2 linked regions of the Neorhizobium galegae bv. orientalis str. HAMBI 540 genome follow. The protein of the gene in region 1 interacts with the protein of each later gene in a pairwise test. Links are inferred from orthologs where the notes say so. Each region holds a gene or a part of one and is shown in the gene's direction. Other genes may lie near its edges.

Evidence for each region. Proteins that work in one complex are often made in the same cells at the same time.
Region 2: the proteins of ung (region 1) and ndk interact in binary tests that used the Escherichia coli proteins (3 or more experiments, as listed by UniProt). The link is inferred for Neorhizobium galegae bv. orientalis str. HAMBI 540 from one-to-one orthologs.

Annotation. Positions count from the first base shown.
Region 1 is NZ_HG938353.1:2,848,150-2,853,213, reverse strand. What follows is about bases 14-2,804. They hold ung (uracil-DNA glycosylase), read left to right. Parts: upstream 14-958; coding sequence 959-1,651; downstream 1,652-2,804. Other genes in these bases: RG540_RS14160 (alpha/beta hydrolase), read left to right, coding at 2,755-2,804; RG540_RS14165 (VOC family protein), read left to right, coding at 1,795-2,727; galE (UDP-glucose 4-epimerase GalE), read left to right, coding at 14-947. In the rest of the region: more of galE, read left to right, coding at 1-13; more of RG540_RS14160, read left to right, coding at 2,805-3,369; RG540_RS14155 (DUF4344 domain-containing metallopeptidase), read right to left, coding at 3,440-4,360; RG540_RS14150 (MarR family winged helix-turn-helix transcriptional regulator), read left to right, coding at 4,765-5,064. UniProt on the Escherichia coli protein: Excises uracil residues from the DNA which can arise as a result of misincorporation of dUMP residues by DNA polymerase or due to deamination of cytosine.
Region 2 is NZ_HG938353.1:1,032,493-1,036,433, forward strand. Bases 1,137-3,941 are described here. They hold ndk (nucleoside-diphosphate kinase), read left to right. Parts: upstream 1,137-2,230; coding sequence 2,231-2,653; downstream 2,654-3,941. Other genes in these bases: RG540_RS05285 (GGDEF domain-containing protein), read right to left, coding at 1,137-1,237; RG540_RS05290 (glutathione S-transferase family protein), read left to right, coding at 1,444-2,133; RG540_RS05300 (hypothetical protein), read right to left, coding at 2,765-3,265; RG540_RS05305 (CGNR zinc finger domain-containing protein), read right to left, coding at 3,262-3,810; RG540_RS05310 (branched-chain amino acid ABC transporter permease), read left to right, coding at 3,874-3,941. Also shown: RG540_RS05280 (hypothetical protein), read left to right, coding at 1-80; more of RG540_RS05285, read right to left, coding at 203-1,136. UniProt on the Escherichia coli protein: Major role in the synthesis of nucleoside triphosphates other than ATP. The ATP gamma phosphate is transferred to the NDP beta phosphate via a ping-pong mechanism, using a phosphorylated active-site intermediate.

The DNA of each region.
Region 1 (5,064 bases):
TCGGCTCCCATACGTGTCTGGTGCTCGCCGAGCGAGGTTATCAGCCGATCGTCTTCGACAATCTCTCCAACGGGCATGCGGAATTCGTGCGCTGGGGTGAGCTGGAACAGGGCGATATCCGTGACCGCGCCCGGCTCGACGAAGTGTTTGCCAAGCACAAGCCGGATGCCGTGCTGCATTTCGCGGCGCTGATCGAGGTGGGGGAATCGGTCAAGAACCCGGTTGCCTTCTACGACAACAACGTGGTCGGGGCGCTGACGCTGCTGTCGGCGGCGATCGATGCCGGCATCAAGGCCTTCGTGTTTTCCTCAACCTGCGCCACCTACGGCCTGCCGGATCGCGTGCCGATGGACGAGACCCACAAACAGGCGCCGATCAACCCGTACGGCCGCACCAAATTCATCGTCGAGCAGGCGCTGAAGGATTACGGCACCTACAAGGATCTGAAGTCGGTCATGCTGCGCTATTTCAATGCGGCCGGCGCCGATTTCGAGGGCCGGGTCGGCGAGTGGCACACGCCGGAGACCCACGCCATTCCGCTCGCGATCGAGGCGGCGCTCGGCCGTCGCCAGGGTTTCAAGGTGTTTGGCGACGATTACGACACCCGCGACGGCACCTGCGTGCGCGACTATATCCACGTGCTCGATCTGGCCGACGCGCATGTGCGGGCGGTCGATTACCTTCTCGCAGGCGGTGAGACGGTAGAGCTCAATCTCGGCACCGGCACCGGCACGACGGTGAAGGAACTGCTGGCGGCGATTTCGGCGGTTTCCGGAAAACCTTTCCCGGTGGAATATACCGGCCGGCGCGAAGGTGATTCCACCTCGCTGGTCGCCAATAACGACAAGGCGAGGGCGGTGCTCGGCTGGGAGCCAAAATACAGCCTGAACGATATCATCCGTTCGGCCTGGGACTGGCATTCCCGCTCCAACCATCATGTGATTTGAAGGACCACGGCATGGCGGAAGGCGAGGTCAAGCTCGAGGAAAGCTGGAAACACGCGCTCGGGCCTGAGTTTTCCAATCCCTATATGAGCGAATTGCGCCGCTTCCTCGTCGCCGAAAAGGAAGCGGGCAAACGCATCTTCCCGAAAGGCTCGGAATATTTCCGGGCTCTCGATCTGACCCCGCTCGACGAGGTGAAGGTCGTCATCCTCGGCCAGGATCCCTATCACGGCTTCGGCCAGGCGCATGGGCTTTGCTTTAGCGTTCGTCCGGGCGTGCGCGCCCCGCCGTCGCTCGTCAACATCTACAAGGAGATGGAGACGGATCTCGGCATTCCGCCGGCGAGGCACGGATGCCTCGAACATTGGGCGGAGCAGGGTGTCCTGCTTCTGAACAGCGTGCTGACGGTCGAGGAGGCGAGGGCGGCCTCGCATCAGGGCAAGGGCTGGGAACGGTTCACCGATGCGGTGATCCGGGCGGTCAACGACGAGTGCGATGGCGTCGTCTTTATCCTGTGGGGCTCCTATGCCCAGAAGAAGGCGGCTTTCGTCGATCAGCAGCGCCATCTGGTGATCAAGTCGGCCCATCCGTCGCCGCTTTCTGCGCATAACGGCTTTCTGGGCTCGCGGCCGTTTTCCAAGGCGAATGCCTATCTGCAGTCGATCGGCAAGGATCCGGTCGACTGGCGCCTGCCGGAACAAGTCTAATTCTGTGAACGATTGACCGATGGTCGTCTACACAGAGTGAACAATGCGTTCGGATCGTCGCGTCTATCCAATTCCCGGTCCTTCCACCATCTTTACCCCAGAACAGCAGGCCGCACAGGCGGTCCGCAGAAAAGGGGTTTAAAATGCTCGACCAGATCAAAGGCCTCCACCACGTCACGTCGATGGCTGCCAGCGCCAGCACCAACAACAAGTTCTTCACCGACACGCTCGGCCTTCGCCGGGTCAAGAAGACCGTCAACTTTGACGCTCCGGACGTTTACCATCTCTATTACGGCGATGAAGTTGGTTCTCCCGGCTCGGTGATGACCTATTTCCCATTCCCGCATATCGCCCGCGGCCGTCAGGGCACCGGCGAAGTCGGAACGACACTCTTCTCGATTCCTGAAGGTTCGTTCGGTTTCTGGACCGACCGCCTGACGAAAGCCGGCGCGGAAGGCATCAAGGCCGATAGCGCCTTCGGTGAAAACCGCCTGCATTTCGCCGGCCCTGACGGCGACGGGTTCGCGCTCGTTGAAGTCAAGGACGATGCCCGCAAGCAGTTCGTCGGCAACGGCATTACCGAAGATCACGCGATCCGCGGCTTCCATTCCGCTTCGCTTCGTCTTCGCGATGAGGGTGCCACGGCTGAACTCCTGAAATTCATGGGCTACCAACAGGCCGACGCACAGGATGGCGTGACCCGTCTGATCATGCCGGGCGGCAACGGCGCCGATGTCATCGACATCGAAACCATGCCGAACATTGCCCGCGCCAATCTCGGTGCCGGCTCGGTCCATCACATCGCCTTTGCGGTCGAGAACCGCGCAAAGCAGCTCGAAGTCCGCAAGGCGCTGATGGATACCGGTTACCAGGTCACTCCGGTCATCGACCGCGATTACTTCTGGGCGATCTATTTCCGCACGCCGGGCGGCGTACTGTTCGAAATCGCCACCAACGAACCCGGTTTCGATCGCGACGAGGATACCGCTCATCTCGGTGAAGCCCTGAAGCTGCCCGCACAGCATGCACATCTGCGGTCAACGCTCGAACAACATCTCGAACCGCTGGACGCCTAACCAAGCGACGCGTCCAAGGAGACCATCATGAGTTACGACAGTTATGTGCACCGGGCGCGCCCCGGTGCTCCCGGAGCGCCGATCCTGTTCGTCTTCCACGGCACCGGCGGCGATGAAAACCAGTTTTTCGATTTCGGCGGCCGGCTGTTGCCGGGCGCCACGGTTATCTCGCCGCGCGGCGACATTTCCGAACACGGCGCGGCGCGTTTCTTCCGGCGCAAGGCAGAAGGCGTCTACGATTGCGAGGATCTGGCCCGGGCGACCGAGCGGATGAGCGAATTCGTCGCCGCCAACCGCGAACGTTACGGTTCCTCGACCGTGCTCGGCCTCGGTTTTTCGAACGGCGCGAACATTCTCGCCAATATCATGATCGAGAAGCCTGGCCTGTTCGGCGCGGGCGTGCTGATGCATTCGCTGATCCCGTTCGCGCCAAAGGACCGCAAGGACAAGCTTCAGAGCCGTGTGCTGATCACCGCCGGCCAGCATGATCCGATCGCCTCCGTGGCCCAGACCACCGACCTTGCGGAATACTTCAAGAAGCAGGGCGACGCAGTGACTTTGGAATGGCATGGAGGCGGACATGAGATCCGTCCCAACGAGATCGAGGCCGCCAAAAAGTTCTTCGCGCCCTACGGCGCTTGATGTCAAAATGAAAATGCCCGGCTCCTCGATCGAGAGCCGGGCATTTCGATCTCAAGTTTTGCCGGCTTTCCTATTTGCGGGCGGTCGCCGTGCCGAACACCTTTGTCGATGCCGGCTTTGCCTCGGAGGTCTTCTCCTCCGCTTCGTCGTCGCCGTTGTTGTCCTCGCCGTTGCGGAAATAGTTGGCGACCGTTTGCGTGTGCAATTGCGTCAACTCGTAGCAGTAGGTCACTTCGCGTTCGTTCGGCGACCAGTAAGCATTCGACTCGCCGCATTCCGCGGCGGTCAGCTTGATGCCGTCGTCGAGCTTGTAGAGCCCGGAAAGAAGCTCGGCCAGGATATCCAGAACCTTCGCCGTCTTCGTCAGGTCCGCATAATCCCGGAGTTCCTTGTTGTTCGGCTTCTTATAGGTGATCGTGAACTTGTTGTTCTGTCCGTCGGTCCTCTGATGCGGCTTCAGGACACCGAACCAGCTGTCACGCGCTTTCTGATATTCGCCGACGCACTGCTTGCGGCGCTCCTCCGGAAATTCCAGGTTGTCGGCCGATTCCTTGAACTTCTCCGCATCCTTGCCAACCATCATGCAGACCATGCTGAAGGCGCGCTGGCGGTCGAGCGCGTGGACATCCCACAGGGCCTGCTCCTCTTCAGCCGCCTCGCTTGCCTCGGCGGAAAACGTCCAGCCGTCGACGGAGTCGGTCAGCGCCGTATCGAAAACCTCGCCATCCGCTTCCAGCAGGAGCAGCGTGGAGAGGGTATCCACGGCATCTTCTTCGCGGCCAAGAACCGGCAGGTTGAATTCCGAAACCAGCATATGTCCGGCTTCATGGAACAGGAAAAACAGCGCATTGCCGAATGCGAACTCGACACTGTCCTCGACCTGCTGCTTGGAAAGCCCTTGAAGGTCGTCGGTGAGGGCTGCCGCCTGGGCGCCGGGCATCGGCAGCGCAAGTAGCCCGATAAGGGCGAGAGGGAGAAGGCTGCGTCGCATCGGGCCTGTCTGCTTTCTGAAATCGATGTTGATCTGTCGCGTCCGCGATCCGAGCGATGCGGGGATTTGTCGGTCGTCGCGAGGCTGATTTATTCTATAACGCCGAGCTTTTAAGGTTGGATGAAGCAGTATTGTTGCCGATGTATTTCGACAGCCTTCGCGAACATTTAAGGTTTGTTAGAATTTCCTCACTTTCATTGGTGAGCGAACTCCCAATGTAGCATCGGGATCGTCCCGCAATTGATTTGCCGGCCAATAGCCAGATCGCCGAAAGCTTCCACATGTCCGGAAAATCAAGTTTGCCGCACCGCAGGTAGCGAGGCGATCCACGCACGAAACTGTGATGCCGATGGCGACAGAACGTCGCGGGGTTCTTGGTTGTCAATCGATCCAAAGACATATACATGCTTACCATCAGCGCACTAGTATTTGCCATGCCAAACAACAACCCGACTCTCGGCTTCCTTTTTAATGACGTCGCACGCCTGTTTCGAAAGCGCTTCGAGCAGCGCGCGAAGCATATCGGCCTGACGCGTGCCCAGTGGCAGACGATTGTCTATCTCTCCCGCTGCGAAGGCATTCACCAGAAGGCGCTTGCCGAGCTTCTGGAAATCTCGCCGATTTCGGTGATGCGGGTGCTCGACAATCTTGCGGAACGCGGCCTCATTGAGCGCCGCCCGCATGAGACCGACCGGCGGATCACG
Region 2 (3,941 bases), 1.8 Mb from region 1 along the record:
CGGCCTTCGAGGTGAGCTTTGCCGGTGTCACCGACGTCTCCGTTCGGTTCACGCAGCAGAACCAGTTCGTGACGGCATAATTCCGCGGCCCCGCCTGGGGTAAGAGGGCCGGCTGTCGGAGGTTACCCCAACCGGCAACCGTTCGCCAAAATGGAAGGCCGCGGGCAACCGCGGCCTTCTGGTTCGACAACCCTATGCGCCCTTAGGACGTCCGTTTCTGCCCGCCGCCGTGAACCGCGACGATCAGGCGCGGATTGGCCTTGGCGGTTTCAAGCGCCGTGCCGGCCTGCAGGCGGAGTTCCTGTGGGGAGAAGGCGTCTGCGGTGAGTGCTGCGCCGACCGACAGGCCGATGCCGCTTGTGCCGTCGGAGGCGGCAAAGACGAGATTGTCGGTGATCGAGGCGATCAGCCGTTCGGCGATCGGCTGCACGCTGTCGCGGCCGACGTCGCGAAAGACGAAGGCGAAATCGCCCTTGCCGATGCGCGCCAGGAAATCGTTCTTCTTGATCGCCTTGCGGAAGATCGAGGCGGCCTTCTTGACGATCCGGTTGACGGCGGGATCGCCGTAGGTACGGGCGAAATGCGGCAGGTCGGTAATCGTCACCATGAAGAGGGCGGTATCGCGGCTGTCGGCATCGACACCGTAGAGTGCCTCCAGCCGTTCGGCAAGCGCCGCATGATTCGGCAGCGAGGTCAGCCGGTCGCGCAGGGTCACCGAGCGGGCAACCGACGCTTCGCGTTCGGCCTTGACGAGACGATCGGCACCGGAGCGAAGAATGGCTTCCAGTTCGGTTTCGGCGACCACGGCGTCGGAGAGCGAGACACTCAGATATTCGATTTCGGCCAGAATATCCTCAGGTCCCGCGGTGCTGTCCTGACGCAGGCTGCGGGCTACAGTTTCCAGCACCCGGCTGAAACCCTTTTTCTGGGCAACGCCGCTTGCCATCTTGTCCCGAAGTTCCAGCAGCAGCTTTATTTCCTGATCGCGCCCCCTGACAGGCATGAGCGCCACGAAGGCCGGGAGCTGATGACGCAGCCCCATCTCGTCGAGCACCGTCTGCGAAGGACCGGCAGTGAGCGCCAGCACTTCGCGCGAAAGGGCGGGGTCGCCGCCCAGCAGCGCCTCGTGGAAGAGCTCGTAATTGCGCGGCAGGCCGCTCACGTCCAGCTTCGCCATCAGTTGGACGACAGCCTGCAGGCTGCGATCCTGTACCGTTCTGCTCGCTTCGGCCGCCATCTCTCGTCCCCACAGTTGTTCGATAGTGCAACAAGCCATGCGGGACCGGTTTTAACATTTGCTAAAAAGGGCCGGATCGTCGGGAGTTACGGTTAAGGGACCGTCGAAACGGTCGATCGAATGCGATCCATGAAATTTCCTGATTGGATTCAAAAAGCAATTTGCTTTCAATATCGCCAGCCGAATGTCCAGATCAGGAGCCTGCCGTGACCCGTATTCTCTATTCGCTCTGCGGCGCCGACGAGAGCCGCCCGTTTTCGCCGCATTGCTGGAAAGTCGTGCAGGCACTCGCCCACAAGGGCCTCGATTTCATCGAGAAGCCGACGCCGTTTACCGAAATACCCAGCCTCGAAGGCGGGTTTTCGAAGACGGTGCCGATCCTGAGGGACGGCAATGAGCTGATCCGCGACAGTTTCGAGATCGCGCTTTATCTGGAGGAGACCTATCCGGACCGGCCGACGCTGTTCGGCGGCCCGGCCGGTAAGGCGCTTGCCCGTTTCGTCGAGGGTTTTTCCCAGATGGTGGTGCACACGGCGATCACCAAGATCGCGGTCAAGAACATTCATGACATGCTCGGAGAGACCGATCAGGTCTATTTCCGCACCAGCCGCGAGGCCCGGCTCGGCAGGACGCTGGAGGAGATGGAAGCGAGCCGCCAAGCCGAGATCGACGGTTTCGCACCAAAACTGGAGCCGATCCGCCACGCCCTGAAATATCATGACTTCATCGGCGGCGACGGCCCGCTTTTCGTCGACTACATCCTGTTCGGGGCGCTGCAATGGATGCGCGTCACCGCCGGGGCCAAGGTGTTTTCCGACAACGACCCGGTCGGGTTGTGGTTCGAACGCTGCCTCGACCTGCATAATGGCGTCGGGCGCAGTGTGACAGCGGCGTGAAATTGCCCGAACCCCCTTGTTTCCAGTGAAAGGGGCGGGTAAAGACCGCCCACTTTCCCCCTTAATCACGGGGCCACAGGAAACGAAGGATAGAACGATGGCGATTGAACGCACGTTTTCGATGATCAAGCCGGATGCCACCAAGCGCAACCTCACTGGCGCCATCACCAAGGTGTTTGAAGACAATGGCCTGCGCGTCATCGCTTCCAAGCGCGTGTGGATGAGCAAGCGCGAAGCCGAAGGCTTCTACGCCGTTCACAAGGAACGCCCGTTCTTCGGCGAACTGGTCGAAGGCATGACCTCCGGCCCGACCATCGTTCAGGTTCTGGAAGGCGAAAACGCCATCCTCAAGAACCGCGAGATCATGGGCGCCACCAACCCGGCCAACGCTGACGAAGGCACCATCCGCAAGACCTTCGCGCTGTCGATCGGCGAGAACTCGGTTCACGGTTCCGACGCTCCGGAAACCGCCGCCCAGGAAATCGCCTACTGGTTCTCCGAAACCGAGATTGTCGGCTGATTTGAAATCTGAGGTCAGGAGCCTCAAGCTTCTGATCGGAATCATCAAAACCGGGGCCCTGGCTCCGGTTTTTTTATGGGCCGGCCTCGTGCAGCAGGCGTGAGCTGCCGTTCATGCCGGGCAGTCGTCGTCCCGCCCGTAGTCCACCGTCCCGTCTGGCTTGAAGACTTCCGGGTTCCGCTCGTAGCCGGCGCCGAGCACCAGCGGCTTGCTGGGAAGCACCGACTGGTCGACGTCCGAGACGAGCTGGGTCTTCAATTCCTGCAATGTCCGGCCGCCCGCATCCACCAGCCTGATATCCACGGAATAAGGCTTGTCCTTGCGCACGCAGCGGACATTGGGGCTCTGCAGGGTAATCTTGTTCCATGCGGGGAAGATCTTTTCGTTGATGACGATCGGATCGCCGCCGGCGGGGTTGTCGAATTTGGCGATCGCCACGGTTCCGTCCGGTATCGGCCCGGTCTTGTTGAGCGTCACGAGATAGGTGGCGCTGGCGACCCGGTAGTTGAACACGAAAATATGCCCGCTCACCTCCACCAGCTTTTCGGTTTCCCGCTGGCATGCGGAAAGGGTAAGCACTACAAGGCTGAAAACCATAAGCCGGCGCATCATGACACGGCCTCCTTCTTCCGGCGATGATAATGGCGGCTGGCTTTGACGCGGTTGCCGCAGACCGCCATGTCGCACCAGGTGCGGCTGCGGTTACGGCTTCGGTCGATGAACAGCCAGCCGCAACTGCCGCAGATCTTCATCCGCGCCAGTTCATCGTCGGCAAGCAGCCGGAGCGCCGAATGGGCGGTCGCCGCCTCCAATGAGTTTCTCTCCGCACGGCGAAGGATAGCCACGGTCGCTTCGAGGAAATCGGCAAGCAATGTCTGTGCGTCGTCGCCCAGCACCCGGGCGCGAAAATAGCGGTCTATCGCTTCGCGCAGCGCGATGAACGGCGCGCGGTTCTCGGCCTGAACGGGCGCGAGATCGCCGAACAGCGCCCGCTCGGCCGAGAATTTTTCGGCCGCTTTCGGAAAGGCATGCATCTGCGGCGGTTCCGCGAACCGGTCGATGCTGCGTTCGGGATCGAAGCGCAGGATGACGCTGTTGGCGACATCCAGCGCCAGCGCGCCACCGGCAAAACGATGCGGGGTCCAGGAGAAACTCATGCGATATTATAACTGGTAAAATGGGATTGACCAGTTATATTCGTTATCGCTATCGGAGTGCCCATGGCCTATCTCTTGCAGCAACTAGCGAACGCGGTTCCGCTGGCGGCGCTCTATGCGACGCTCGCCTT